DNA from 3 places in the Paenibacillus sp. A14 genome. Region 1 is predicted to be linked to each of the others. Evidence: predicted binding sites of a transcription regulator. Region 1 holds the regulator's gene; each other region holds the start of a gene.
What was found. Region 1 encodes NrdR, which represses ribonucleotide reductase genes. Its sites were predicted from a motif close to AACACNATATATNGTGTT; they were not measured.

Region 1 (4,897 bases):
GACAGGGCGAAATGGGGATGTTCCAGCATTCGCTGCGGATTTACGGCCGGCAGGGAGAACCTTGCGTTAATTGCGGACAAGCCGTGGAGAAGACGGTCGTGGGAGGACGCGGAACCCATTTTTGCCCGAGCTGCCAGCCGCAATATGCGGACGAACCTGTTGTGAAGAAAAACAGCGTTCAGGGGAAGCCTAAGGAAAAAACGAAGGCGAAAGCGAAAGGTCCCGCTTCTAAACGGGCTCATACCGGAAATGGAGTGAGAGGATGAATATCGGGTTAACCGGGGGGATCGCGACCGGAAAAAGCACGGTATCACAGATGCTCGTTAAGCGGGGAGCGGCGTTAATCGATGCCGATGTCATCGCCAGAGAAATCATGGAGCCGGGTCATCCTGTTTTGGACGCGGTGGCGGAACGGTTCGGAAGGGAAATCCTGCTGCCGGATGGGCGCCTTGACCGCAAGAAGCTTGGTGCGATCGTCTTTTCCGACACGGGCCAGCGCAAGGCGCTGGAAGCCATTACGCATCCGGCGATTCGTGCGGAGATGAAGAGAATGATGACGGGAATCGAAGCGGCGGAGCCGCGAAGACTGGTTGTGGCGGATATTCCGCTCCTCTTTGAGTCTGGTCTGGAAGGGTTGTACGAAGAGGTGATGGTCGTCTACGTCCCCCGAGCCATTCAATTGGAGCGTTTGATACTGCGGGATCGGCTGACTTTAGATGAAGCGGAAGCCAGACTGAATGCCCAGATGGATATCGAAGAAAAAAGAGAGAGGGCGGATGTTTTGATCGATAACAGTCACGGCAGAGAAGAGACGGAACGTCAAATTGATACCTTTTGGCAGGATAAGGGACTGGCATGAGTTGGCTTCGTAAAAAAAGAGTGCTGCTTTTGTTGTTTTTGGGCTTTATCCTGATCTTATTTTTCAATTCCGCATGGCTGTCGCTTTTTTATCCGATCCCTTATAAAGAGGAAATTCGCCATCATGCCCGCAGCAACGGTCTGGACCCGTTGATGGTGGCCGCGATTATCAAAGTGGAAACGAATTATAAACCGGGCTCGGAGTCCAAAAAGGGAGCGCTTGGCATCATGCAAATCATGCCGGATACGGCAAAATGGGTCATCGAGAAGGCCAAGCTGGAGGATGTCCCGTTGGATCGGGTGAAAGAGGAGACGGAGACCAATATCCGGATCGGAACCTGGTATCTGAAATCGCTCTCCGACCAGTTTGACGGGAATATGATAGCGGTCATCGCCGCCTATAATGCGGGGCCGACCAACGTGAAAAACTGGCTTCGCAGCGGCCGATGGGACGGGCGGCTCGAGAGCGCGAAGGATATTCCTTTTGGCGAAACGAGGCATTATGTACAACGGGTTTCCCATTATTATAAACAGTATTCAAGTATATATGAGGATTTTTAATTCAAAAAGAAGCATGGGCAGCTAAAAAGCTGCCCTCACTTCCCGTTGATCGGTGTTTATTATCTGAATTGACCTGCCAGCGATTGCTCGGCCAGGGTCACCAAACGTTTAGTGATGAAACCACCGATCGAACCGTTCTCATAAGAAGTCAGGTTACCTGCATATCCGTCTTGTGGGAAAGAGATTCCAAGCTCTTGAGCGATTTCATATTTCATTTGCTCCAGTGCTCCGGAAGCTTGTCTAACCACCAGGTCATTCGAAGAATTGTTGTTTTGGGCCATGATGTTCACCTCCTTGTGGTTGGTAACTGTATTATGCTCGGGATTCGGCAACTTCATTACCTGTTTTTAAAGTTATATATTGGAATCAAGAAATAAGAAAGCCGTAGTTCAATGAATCGTGATATAGAGCTTAGGGCGAGAACGAAAGGAGGGAGATTCTTTTGAAATGTCCCTATTGTGATTATTTAGGTACAAAGGTGTTGGATTCCAGACCGGCGAACGAGAACCGTTCCATCCGCCGCCGCCGGGAGTGCGAAAAGTGCAACCGCCGCTTCACCACGTTTGAAATGGTGGAAGAGATGCCGCTGATCGTGATTAAGAAGGACGGCAGCCGGGAAGAATTTAGCAGAGAGAAGCTGCTTCGCGGCTTGATCCGGGCCTGTGAGAAACGGCCGGTTTCCGTAGAGCAGTTGGAGTCCATTGTTTCCGAAGCGGAGCGTTCTCTTCGGCAATCGGCCAATGCGGAGGTGGAAAGCAGGCAAATCGGCGAACTGGTTATGGAACAGCTTTATCCCGTCGATGAGGTCGCTTATGTGCGGTTCGCTTCGGTTTATCGCCAATTTAAGGATATCAATATGTTTATGAAAGAACTGAAAGGTCTCTTATCCAAAACAACCGGAGAGGATCAATAACAATACGTTATTTTCTTTACTAAGGAGTGAGAGCGAGATGCAGGCAAATCGGCTCATCGGACCCGCTTGCGGTTTTCTGGGGGGCACCACCTTCGGCAGTGGGATCGCTTTTTTGCTGGGATGGACATCTTACTCCGTCATCGCTTCCGTGTCATTCTTCGGTCTGGCCGGTGCGGCCCTCGGAGCCATAGCTGTAAAGATTCTACAAAAGCAGGTGGACTAAAACTAAAGTTCGCGCATATAACATTGGTAAACGTTTGTCCGGAGTTTCTTCTGGGCAGGCGTTTTTTTTATTCGAATTTTTTACATTGCGTTTACAAAACAAAAACATGGGTTTGATATTTGCTGCTTATAATCGAGTTGTACAAACAAATGAGGGGGAAACCTTAACAATGAAAAAGAGTTTGGTCTTGGTAATGACTTTGGTTTTAAGTTTCGCATTGGCTGCTTGCGGTCAAGGGAACAAGACGAATAGTGAGGGTGCCGGAACAAACACCGGAACCACGAATTCCGCAAGTGGAGAGAAAGGTGCCGCAAACGGTGGAGAAACAACAACTTCCGAGCTTTCCGGTTCGATCCTGGCTGTAGGTTCCTCCGCACTTCAACCGCTGGTGGATCAAGCCTCCAAGAAATTTATGGAGAAGAACCCTAAAGTATCGATTCAAGTTCAAGGCGGAGGAAGCGGTACGGGCTTGACGCAAGTATCCGGCGGACAAGCGGACATCGGTAACTCCGACGTGTTTGCGGAAGAGAAATTGGATGAGGCGGCTGCCAAAGGACTGGTTGACCATCAAGTTGCGGTGGTGGCTATGGCTGCGGTGGTAAATCCTGAAATTACGATCGATAATCTGACTAAAGACCAGTTGGTTCAAATCTTTACCGGCAAAATCACCAACTGGAAAGACGTAGGCGGTCCGGATCAAAAGATTCAAATCGTAAACAGACCGTCCAGCTCCGGTACGCGCGCTACTTTTGAGAAATACGCGCTCGGCACGAAGACCGAAGACCTTCCAGGCGCCATTCAGGAAGATTCCTCGGGCACGGTTAAAAAGCTTGTAAGCGAAACTCCCGGCGCGATCGGTTACCTGGCACTTTCTTACCTGGACGAAAAAGTGAAGACTGTAAAATATGAAGGTGTGGAAGCGACGGAAGAAAATGTAGCGAACGGCACTTATCCGGTATGGGCTTACGAGCACATGTACACCAAAGGCGAGCCGAATGAAGTGGTAAAGGCGTTCCTGGACTACATGGTATCCGATGAAATTCAAAACGCGGATGTCGTAGAGCTTGGTTACATTCCGGCCGGCAAAATGCAGGTGAAGCGCGATCTGGATGGCAACATCACGAAATAATAGATCGACATCATCATACGGCAAGACAAGAGGCGGAGTATTCTGCCTCTTTCTGTGCTTTCAAAAAGGAGAGGTCTCATGGCTCGGTCCAGAGAAAATCGCAAAATAAAACAGCACATTATGGAAGAGTGGACTGGTAAAGTTTTTACCTCCTTATGTATTGTGCTGCTTGTTGTGACTATATTTTCGTTAGTCTATTTTGTCGCCACCAAAGGGTTTAGCTCCTTTATCAAAGATGGCATCTCCATTGGAGAAATCTTTGGAGGGACCGAATGGAAGCCGGAGGGAGAACCGCCTTTGTACGGCGCGCTTCCGTTTATCATAGGTTCCTTCAGTACGTCGATTATGGCCGCGATTATCGCCGCCCCGCTTAGTATTTGCGCAGCCTTATTCATGGTTGAAATTATGCCGAAGGTTGGGCGGAAATATCTGCAGCCCGCGATCGAGCTGCTGGCCGGGATCCCATCCGTTGTTTACGGGTTTGTGGGTCTCAGCGTGATCGTTCCGTTTTACCGGGATATCTTCCCGGGACAAGGCCTCGGGATTGCCGCCGGGGCCAGCGTGCTGTCCATTATGATCCTGCCCACGATGACATCGATTGCTACGGATGCGCTCGCGGCTTTGCCGCCGGGCCTTAAGGAAGGTTCCTATGCGCTTGGGGCCACCCGTTGGCAGACGCTGGCCAGAATCGTGATTCCGACGACGCTTCCCTCCCTGATGACGGGAGTCGTTCTCGGCATGGCACGGGCTTTCGGCGAAGCGCTCGCCGTTCAGATGGTCATCGGGAATGCGCCGCATATTCCGCACTCCCTGTTCGAGTCCGCTTCCACCTTGACCAGTGCGATTACGCTGAGCATGGGGAATACGGTCATGGGCTCGACGCAAAACAACGTTTTGTGGACATTGGCCCTCATTTTGATGTTAATGACCTTCGTTTTCGTCTTTATTGTTCGCTGGCTTGAAAGGAGAGCAAACCGATGAACGCAAAAACCGCAGACAAAGTCGCAACAGCCGTCATCATTTTTTTCGCCGGTATTATATTGTTGATTATGGCCGGTTTGCTCGGATTTATCTTGGTACGCGGCATTGGACATATCAGCTTTGATTTCTTGACATCGCCGCCGGAAACGATCAAGGAAGGCGGGGGGATCGGACCGCAGCTGTTTAACTCGCTTTTCCTGCTTGTCCTCACAATGATTATCACGGTTCCGCT
Region 2 (4,897 bases), on a different contig from region 1:
CAGATTGACTGGTCAGTCAGTTCGTTTTAATATCATATAGGTTTAGTCGGTTTTTGTCAACGCCTCAGGATTAACAGAAGTTCAAGTCTTCAACTTATTTGCACATAAGGAGTACATGACAAAAAAAACCAGTTTCAAAATTGAAACTGGTTTTTCTCCCTTGAAATATCAGCTATAGAATTTCACGCGATCTTCAAGCGGTTGGAATTCTTTATCACCGGGTTGAGCAGTTGGATTACCAAACGGCATCTGAGCAATCAGTTTCCAATTCCCAGGAACATTCCATTCCTTCTTAACCTGGTCATCAATTAAAGGGTTATAATGTTGCAGAGAAGCACCCAGTCCCTCAGACTCCAAAGCCGTCCATACAACCAGTTGAAGCATACCGGATGATTGGTTAGACCAAATCGGGAAGTTATCGGCGTACAAAGCAAATTGTTCTTGGAGGGATTTAACTACCGCCTCATCTTCAAAGAACAATACGGTACCATAACCCGCTTTAAAGGAATCCATTTTTTGTTGGGTCCCCGAGAAATCTCCATCTCCAACCACTTTCTTCAAAGTTTCAGTCGTAATATCCCAAAGTTTATCATGTGCAGCGCCTGAAAGTACAAGAACGCGGGCCGTTTGGGAATTAAAAGCTGAAGGTGTGTATTTAACAGCAAATTCTACGATCTCTTTAATTCTCGCATCAGAGATATTTACATTTTTATTGATCCCGTAATACGAACGTCTCTCCTGTAAAGCTGTATAAAGATCTTTTGCCATGAACAAAACCTCCTGAAATTGTTCTTCTTTCCATATTCATTGGAGATATTTTTCCCCAAAGCGTACAGAATTATTATAATTTACACCGTAACTTTGAAGACGAGTATCCCAATATAAGCAATCAAACAAATCCACCCCTTCGTCAGTTAGTCCAGCTCTCTTACCTCAAATGGGAGCAGGACCTTTTCGATTTCAGCTCTATGAGGCTCGTACTGAATAGGCAACTTCAAATCTTTCCCCATGGTTTCAAATGTTTCATCATGTGCGAACCCTGGAGGATCTGTGGCGATCTCAAACAGAATTTCCCCATGCTCCCTAAAGTAAATGGCATTAAAGTAGTTCCGGTCACGAACAGCCGTGACTCCATAGCCATGTTCAGCAACATATTTTTGCCAATCCAATTGATCTTCATTGTCCTTTGCACGCCATGCTATATGATGAACCGTACCAACACCCATTTGACCCCTGCCCACTGGAGAAAGTTTGAGGTCTATCACATTGCCGATGTCGGCGGAAGAGTGATACCGTGCAATATCTCCCTCTTTGCCTATGAATTCAAGTCCCATGACTTTCTCCAACAATTCAGCGGTTTTTTCCGGTTGTGCAGACAGCAAGGTCGCTCCCCCAAAGCCTTTAATGGCAACATCGGAGGTAATGCCGCCGAAATTCCACATATTAGGCTCTCCTGCTTCTCGTTCCACAATTTCCAGATGGAGTCCGTGAGGATCGTCAAATTCCAAATATTGCTCACCAAAGCGTTCGATTTTAGAGAAAGGAACTTCAAAATGCTTTAGCCGGTTTTCCCAAAAGCTTATTGCACCCTTAGGCACAACATAAGAAGTAACCCCTACTTGCCCATCGCCAATAGTTCCCTTATAAGCATTAGCCCATGGAAAGAAGGTAATAATCGTCCCAGGTCTGCCGCCTTGATCACCGAAGTACAAGTGATATGTACCTGGGTCATCGAAATTGACCGTTTTTTTAACTAAGCGAAGCCCTAATACACCGGCATAAAAATCCACATTTTCTTGAGGGTGTCCGACAATAGCGGTAATATGGTGGATACCCATTGTTTTTTTACTCATTTTTATTCCTCCTATTTTAGATAAATAAAATCGACCTACAATTCCGAATCAATAACTCTTAATATAAAGATATTTTAGAAAAAAACGATCCAACGAATATTGTCCTTTATCTTGCCTGACAGTTAATTAAGCAACCCTTCAAGTCACTTAATATCACGAATCTTAATATTGAGATATTTGATATTGAGGTAATTTTATAACCTTTTCTATTCAAATGTCAACAACTTTTTTCAAAATATAAAATGCATCATCACTACCTGATTTATTCAACATTGCAATTGACAATTCTATATATAGTTATAAAATGGATGAAGTCGACTAAATATAGTGTTCTACTTTATTTTATAGAATTTAAGGAGGACCCTACGATGCTAATTGCCTATGATTCGAAGACCGGCAACGTAAAAAGATTTATATCCAAGCTTAAACTCCCGGCGGTTCAAATTGAAGATCAAATGACGATAAATGAACCCTATGTACTCATTACATATACAACAGGATTTGGCCAGATACCGAACAAGGTATCTTCCTTTTTGCAGCACAATGCTGACCATCTTGTTGGTGTGGCTGCCAGCGGCAATCGTAACTGGGGGGAAAAATTTGCAAAAAGCGCAGACTTGATCTCGGATCTGTATCATGTCCCCATCCTCAGTAAATTTGAGTTATCCGGGACTTCGACCGATGTAGAGCGCTTCAAACAGGAGGTAAATCGAATTGCGACATATTGAATTGAACAACATGTTAATGAAACGGGATTCTGACGGTTTTTTTCAGTTAGAAAAAGACCTGGAAGCAGTAGATGAATTTATGAAGGAAGTGGCAACCAGAAGTCTGGAATTTGCCAATTTTGAAGAACAAGTACGGTATATGATTGAAAATGACTTTTATGAAGATTTTTATAAAAACTATTCCTCCGAAGAAATTTTAGAATTGTTTAATATCACTCATAGCTATAACTTCAAGTTCCCTTCCTACATGGCGGTATCCAAATTTTATACCGACTATGCACTGAAGAGTAATGATCGTAAGTTGTACCTTGAGCATTATCCGGATCGGGTAGCGGCTGTAGCTCTCCATTTGGGACGTGGTGACGGTGACACAGCCCGTATACTCGCACGAGCGATGATGGAACAGCGGCTACAGCCCGCAACCCCGACCTTTCTTAATGCCGGAAAAAGCCGCCGTGGAGAAATGGTGTCCTGCTTCCTGCTTGAAATGGACGATTCGCTAAATTCGATCAATTATGTCTTAAACACATGCATGCAGTTATCCAAAATTGGTGGCGGTGTAGCGGTCAATCTATCTAAACTGCGGGCCCGCGGAGAAGCAATCAAAGGTGTCGAAGGGGCGGCAAAAGGAATTATGCCTGTCCTTAAGTTGATGGAAGACAGTTTCTCCTACGCGGATCAGATGGGCCAGCGCAAAGGCTCGGGTGCAGCCTACTATAATATTTTCGGATGGGATGTTATAGAGTTCCTTGATAGTAAAAAAATTAACGCTGACGAGAGAATTCGACTGAAGACCCTCTCTATCGGTCTGATTGTTCCAAACCGTTTTTATCAATTAGCGCAACACAATGAGCCAATGTACGTTTTTGCGCCTTATAGTGTATACAAGGCGTATGGCATGCATCTTGACGACATGGACCTTGATACCATGTACGATACGCTGGTCGCTGATGACCGTGTTACCAAAAAAGCAGTGATGAGCGCCCGCGACATGTTAACGAAAATCGCAATGACCCAGCTTGAATCCGGTTATCCGTATATTGTTAACAAGAGCAACGCAAATCAGGCACATGCTCTCAAAAATGTGGGTCAAATTAAGATGTCGAATCTGTGTACCGAGATTTTTCAGCTTCAGGAGACGTCCGAAATTGCGGATTATGGTCAGCCAGACACCATACGCAGAGATATAAGTTGCAATCTGGCTTCCTTGAATATTGCAAATGTCATGGAACACAAAAAAATCAAGGAATCCGTTCACGAGGGGATGATCGCGCTGACCGCAGTCAGCGATATGACCCATGTAGAGAATGCGCCGGGTGTTGCCAAGGCAAATCGTGAAATGCATTCGGTGGGTCTCGGCGCGATGAACCTGCATGGTTTCTTTGCGAAGAACAAAATCGCGTATGAGAGCCAGGAAGCCAGAGATTTTGTGCGAACCTTCTTCATGATCATGAACTATCATTCACTGGAGAAAAGTATGGAGATTGCCAAGGCAACTGGACAACGTTTTTACGGATTTGAAGAGTCAGAATACGCAACAGGGGTATATTTTGAACGTTATCTCCGAACGGACTACCGGCCGACAACACCACGAGTGCGGGAACTGTTCGCCGGGATTGATATACCGGGACCGGAAGATTGGAGTACGCTGAAAGAGAACGTAATGAAAAACGGCTTGTACCATGCTTACCGTTTGGCCATTGCACCAACCGCCAGCATTTCCTATATCCAAAATGCGACATCCAGCGTTATGCCTATCGTAGAGCAAGTTGAAACACGCACATACGCTAACTCCACAACCTATTATCCAATGCCTTACCTGCAAAAGGATAATATCTTCTTCTATAAGTCGGCGTATCAAATGGATCAATTCAAGGTCATAGATTTGATTGCAGAAATTCAACCTCACATAGACCAGGGAATTTCGACGGTTCTACATGTTAACAGTGATGTTACTACCCGACAGCTGGCACGTTGCTATCTGTATGCTGCACATAAAGGTTTAAAATCGCTGTACTATACGCGTACCAAAAAGCTGTCCGTGGAAGAATGCCTAACCTGCTCGGTCTAATACCTAAAGCAGTTGACTTATCGGTTAATTAGTTTCAGCTCTATCACAAAGAAGGGGAGATTATCCAATGCCAGGAATTCAAGCGGTCAATTGGAACCGCCCAGATGATGACTTCACGCTTATGTTTTGGAATCAAAATATAATGCAATTTTGGACAGATGATGAAATCCCTTTGTCCGACGACAAAATGACCTGGATGACACTCAGTAATCAAGAAAAAGAAGCTTATATGAAGGTGTTGGGCG
Region 3 (4,897 bases), on a different contig from region 1:
TGTCGCACAACGTGCCGTTGACGCGCTGGAAGACGGGTTTATTATGTAGGTTAAACGCAAAAGAACCGCCCCATGTATAAAACGTGGGACGGTTCTTTTCATTTTCCGAATCCAACCTATATTACCTTTTTCATATCTAATACTATTTCTGTCTGTTTATTTCTTCTATATAGTTTACCAGCAACTAATTGTTAGGTTCAAATTAAAGGGAATTCCTCCCGTTAATTTGGTGCGTATGCGGCTTCAGAGGCGAATTAGCTGGAAAACCTCCCGCTAATTCGCCTGAATTTGTGTATATCGGCCATAGGGCCGTGAAATAGATGGAGCTTTTCCAGCTAAATCCGATCGAGGAGCCAAGAGCGGTACATTAACGGGAGATTTTCCCGTTAATGATGTAGACTCCGACGGTAGGGCTTTATATCTACAATTGTGACTGCTGGCAGCGTATCTCCGAAATCATTTCAATCCTTGCCCAATGCCTCCATACTTTAAAACCTCACGAGCACTTGCTGTACCCGCAATTGCTGCAAGTTTTGCAGCCCTCGATGTTGATCAACGAGGCGGAGCCGCAGGACGGACACAGGTCTCGCGAGGTGGCAACCGCGCCAGCATGGGTATGGGAAGCGGAGCCGTTATCCGCGTGCGCATGCTCGGCATGCTCTTCATGATGTGCGATCGTGGCCGCTACCGGAGCGGGATCGTGGTCCCCGTAAGGCCCGTTCTGCACATGGGTTTCCAGCGCCTTGGCCACGGCGTCCGCGATCGATTCGACGCGGTTCGGGCCGAACCCGATGGCGCCGGAGCCGCCGATGCCTTTCAGGTGCTTGATCAGCAGTTCCACCTTGTGACCGTGATCTCCGTAGCGCAGGAACAGGGAGCACACGCGGCCCAACGCTTCCGCCATCGCGAACACATCGGAGCCCGCTTTACCGACGTTCAGGAAGATCTCGCTTGGTACGCCGTTCAAATCGTTGATCGTAATATACGCCATACCGAACGGCGTATTGATTTTGTAGGTCGCCCCGTGCAGCACTTGCGGGCGTTTCTTGTACTGCTTGTCGAGCAACTCCTGTTTCGAGGTCCCCCCGGAAACGGCCAGGCTTTGGTTCAATCCGTTCAGCGCCTTCGCTTCCGTTTCCAAAGCCTCGCCTTCGGATCCGGTTTTGACCGCAATCGCCGCCTCATCGGCCCCCGATGCCTCATTCTTCGCGTCGGCGTCTTTCTCTTCTTTCTTCTCCGTCTGCAGCACCTGAACATCGCGGCTTCCGTCGCGGTAAATCGTCACGCCTTTGCAGCCAAGGTCGAACGCCAATTCATACAGGCGCTTCGTCTCTTCGACCGTGAAGTCGGCAGGACAGTTGGCCGTTTTCGAAATCGAGCTGTCCACCCAGCGCTGGATGGCGGCTTGCGCACGGATATGATCCTCGGCCGACAAATCCATGGCGGTGACGAAGTAGTCCGGCAGCGGTTCGCCCGGATGGGCGTCCATCCATTCCTGGGCGATCGGCACGAATTGCTCGTCGAAGCCCAAGCGGCTTTGACGGTAGTATTTAAAGGCAAAGTACGGCTCGATCCCGGTCGAGGTTCCGACCATCGTCCCCGTGCTGCCCGTCGGCGCCTGGGTGATGATCGTAACATTGCGGATGCCTTTTTCGCGGACGGCTGCCCCGACTTCCGGATATACCTCCGTCATCACCTTCATAAATCCGCTTTGCAGATATTTATCCGCTTCAAACGCCGGGAAGGAGCCCTTCTCCGCCGCAATCTCGGCGGAAGCGAGGTAGGCTTCCTTGGCGATGAAGCCGTACAATTTATCGAGGAACTTCAGCGATTCCGGGCTGCCGTAGCGGATGTTCAGCTTGATCATCAGTTCGGCAAGACCCATCGTTCCGAGCCCGACGCGGCGCTCTTTCTTCTGGTTTTTCTCGTTTTCTTCAAAATGGTACGGCGTTTTGTCGATGACGTTATCCAGGAAACGCACCGAATAGCGGGTCGTGGTCGCGAGCTCGTCCCAAGCGACATCATGGTTTTCTTCATCGTAGAATTTGGACAGGTTCATGGCCGACAGGTTGCATACGCCCCAACCCGGCAGCCCTTGCTCACCGCACGGATTCGTACAAATGATCGGGTTAAAATACCAGCTGTTCGACATCTGGTTGTAATATTCCATGAACACGACACCCGGCTCGGCGGATTTCCACGCCGATTCGATGATCGTATGCCAAATATCGCGGGCTTTGACGGTCCGGTAGTGCACCACGTTGCGCCCGGCCGCCTTCCATTTCTCCAGATCGCCGTCCCAGACCTCGGTGTAATCATCATACGTCGTGTCCGGGAACACGAGCTCCCAGTCCAGATCTTCCTTGACGGCTTTCATAAAGGCGTTGCTCACGCATACCGACAGGTTGGCGTTCGTCACTTGGCCCATCGTTTGTTTGACGGTAATAAAATCGAGCACATCGGGATGCCAGTCGTTGATCATCAGCATCAGGGCGCCGCGGCGGCTTCCCCCTTGTTCGATCAGGCCGGTCGTGTAACTGAACAGTCCGCCCCAGGACACGGCGCCGCTCGAAGATCCGTTGACGCCTTTAACCACGGCGCGGCGGGGACGCAGCGAGCTGAGGTTAATGCCGACTCCGCCGCCTCTGGCCATAATCTCCGTCATTTCCGACAAGGTTTCCATGATCCCGCCGCGGCTGTCTTTCGGTGAAGGGATCACATAGCAGTTGAACAGCGTCAGCTCCTCGCTCGCGCCCGCCCCGGCAGCGATTCGTCCGCCCGGCACCAGCTTCCAGTCGTCCAGAATATAGCGGAACTTCTCGCGCCATTCCTCTTGCAGCTCCGGGGTTTTCTCGACCGAAGCCATCGCGCCCGCAAGCCGGTCCCACATTTCTTCAGGCGTTTTCTCGATGTTCAGCGTCAGTTTCTCCACATCGGACTCCACCAATTCGCCCTTGCGCGTCTTGACCGTTACGGTGCGGCCGTTCCGGGCCACGACTTCACCGACTTCTTTGGTCGGGAACTTCGGATCGTCTTTGGTCAGAACCAATACCACGTCGCCTACCTCGGCATGACTCGGGTCCGCGTCCTTCCAGGCATACCGGTCCAAAAAGATTTTTTCGCTAAGCCCTTCCAGGCGTTGCTTATGTTCTGTTTTCAAAGAAAACACCCTCCTCTAAATATGGTCGGCGCAAGCTTCGGAATCTAAAATGATCGAGTGCAAAGGCTCGAAGGTTACGCTTTGTCGATGATCGCAAAAAAATAGCGGCCACAGGCTCTCGAAACGCCCCGCAATTCCCTTAAAAAACGTGAAATCCGGGCTTTTTCCTACCAACCTATAACCGGAATGCACACGATAGAAACGGTATATCATATGTAAAAATCACAACATATTGTGTGCGAATACCATTATACTATACAATATCTCGTTGTCACGGGAATTCAGCATGAAATTTTAGCCAAGAAAATGGGTCAAGCCCGACCGATCGCCGAATTCCTCCCCCATCCTCTTTTTTTCGAGCCGCCTTCTATGAAAATTGCCCTGAAAACCGGCTGCTCAGCCGTAAGGTTATGAAGTATCCCGATTTCGTCCATACTACTCCTTAATGTGAGCATTCACCAGACGCTGGCCCCGGTCAGCCGACACGCAAAGGGAGGTTTTACATCATGAATCCTCATGCCCCGGGTTCCGTCACCGCCGCTGCCGCTTCGACAACCGCCGTTCCTGGCAACATAACGGTCGAGTTTGACCGCAGTTGGTACGAAGACCTGGAAGCACGGCTGGACAAAGGCGGCCCTTGGGACGATTGGAAGCTGTTCAACCTCGCCGGTCAGGCCGAAGAAGCTTCGCTCGTCACCAGTTTTGAAGAAATGCTCTGTCTGAAGCATCTTCAGGAGGTTACGCCGCTCCCGCATCAAACCGAAACCGCCCGCAAAGTACTGTTCGAGATGCGCGGACGGGCCATCCTGGCGGACGAAGTAGGCTTGGGAAAAACGATCGAAGCCGGCCTTATTCTGAAGGAATATATCATCCGCGGACTGGTCCGGAAAGCGCTCATTCTCGTCCCGGCCTCGCTTGTGCTGCAATGGGTGCGCGAGCTGAATCAGAAATTCGGCATTCCCGCCGTCGCGCAGAAAAAGGCGCATTCCTGGCAAAACGACGTCGTCGTCGCCTCCATAGACACGGCCAAGCGCGAACCGCATCGCGAAATCCTGCTGGGCAGCGAGTATGACATGGTGATCGTGGACGAAGCGCATAAACTGAAGAACAAGAAGACAACCAACTATCAATTCATGCTGCAACTGCGAAAAAAATACTGCCTGCTTCTAACCGCAACCCCGGTTCAGAACGACATGGGCGAGCTGTTTAACCTGATCACGCTGCTCAAGCCCGGCCAACTCGGTGGACAAACCGATTTTGCCTCCAATTTCGTCTACGACAAACGGGTCCCCAAAAACGAGGGCCAGTTGAAAAGCGAGCTCGCCAAAATTATGATCCGCAACCGCCGTGGAGACGGACAGTTGGAATTTACGAAACGCAATGTCAAAAATATCGATGTCCATCTCTCAACCGAAGAAATGGAATTATACGATGGTGTTACTTCCTTTGTCAAAGACCAATATCATGCAGCCGGCGGCGACCTGAACAGCATGCTCTCCCTGGTGACCTTGCAGCGGGAAGTATGCAGCAGCCGGGACGCCGTGTTCGTCACACTCGTCAATCTCTCCAAGAAGCTCGCTCCCGATTCGCCCCTGCGCGATAAAATATGGGACCTCGTCGGCATTATTAAAAAGATCCAGGCCAACAGCAAAGCCGAAAAAGCGATGGAACTGATCGGGCAAATGGACGACAAGGTCATCGTTTTCACCGAATACCGGGCCACCCAGGAATATCTGC

Region 2: the regulator NrdR is predicted to act here: its motif matches at 2,168-2,185, upstream of nrdI (class Ib ribonucleoside-diphosphate reductase assembly flavoprotein NrdI).
Region 3: the regulator NrdR is predicted to act here: its motif matches at 3,382-3,399, upstream of V4U88_RS10500 (adenosylcobalamin-dependent ribonucleoside-diphosphate reductase).

The regions. Positions count from the first base shown of each region.
Region 1 covers NZ_JBAGJD010000017.1:29,953-34,849, forward strand. Annotated here, with positions in the region: gene mutM (DNA-formamidopyrimidine glycosylase) at 1-266, shown strand, start outside; gene coaE (dephospho-CoA kinase) at 263-859, shown strand; gene V4U88_RS24920 (lytic transglycosylase domain-containing protein) at 856-1,419, shown strand; gene V4U88_RS24925 (alpha/beta-type small acid-soluble spore protein) at 1,479-1,700, opposite strand; gene nrdR (transcriptional regulator NrdR) at 1,862-2,332, shown strand; gene V4U88_RS24935 (hypothetical protein) at 2,370-2,555, shown strand; gene V4U88_RS24940 (phosphate ABC transporter substrate-binding protein) at 2,725-3,684, shown strand; gene pstC (phosphate ABC transporter permease subunit PstC) at 3,763-4,665, shown strand; gene pstA (phosphate ABC transporter permease PstA) at 4,662-4,897, shown strand, end outside.
Region 2 covers NZ_JBAGJD010000007.1:152,926-157,822, forward strand. Annotated here, with positions in the region: gene V4U88_RS18915 (nitroreductase family protein) at 169-768, opposite strand; gene V4U88_RS18920 (ring-cleaving dioxygenase) at 915-1,853, opposite strand; gene nrdI (class Ib ribonucleoside-diphosphate reductase assembly flavoprotein NrdI) at 2,222-2,581, shown strand; gene nrdE (class 1b ribonucleoside-diphosphate reductase subunit alpha) at 2,568-4,652, shown strand; gene nrdF (class 1b ribonucleoside-diphosphate reductase subunit beta) at 4,720-4,897, shown strand, end outside.
Region 3 covers NZ_JBAGJD010000003.1:546,786-551,682, forward strand. Annotated here, with positions in the region: gene V4U88_RS10495 (TolC family protein) at 1-49, shown strand, start outside; gene V4U88_RS10500 (adenosylcobalamin-dependent ribonucleoside-diphosphate reductase) at 497-3,160, opposite strand; gene V4U88_RS10505 (DEAD/DEAH box helicase) at 3,667-4,897, shown strand, end outside.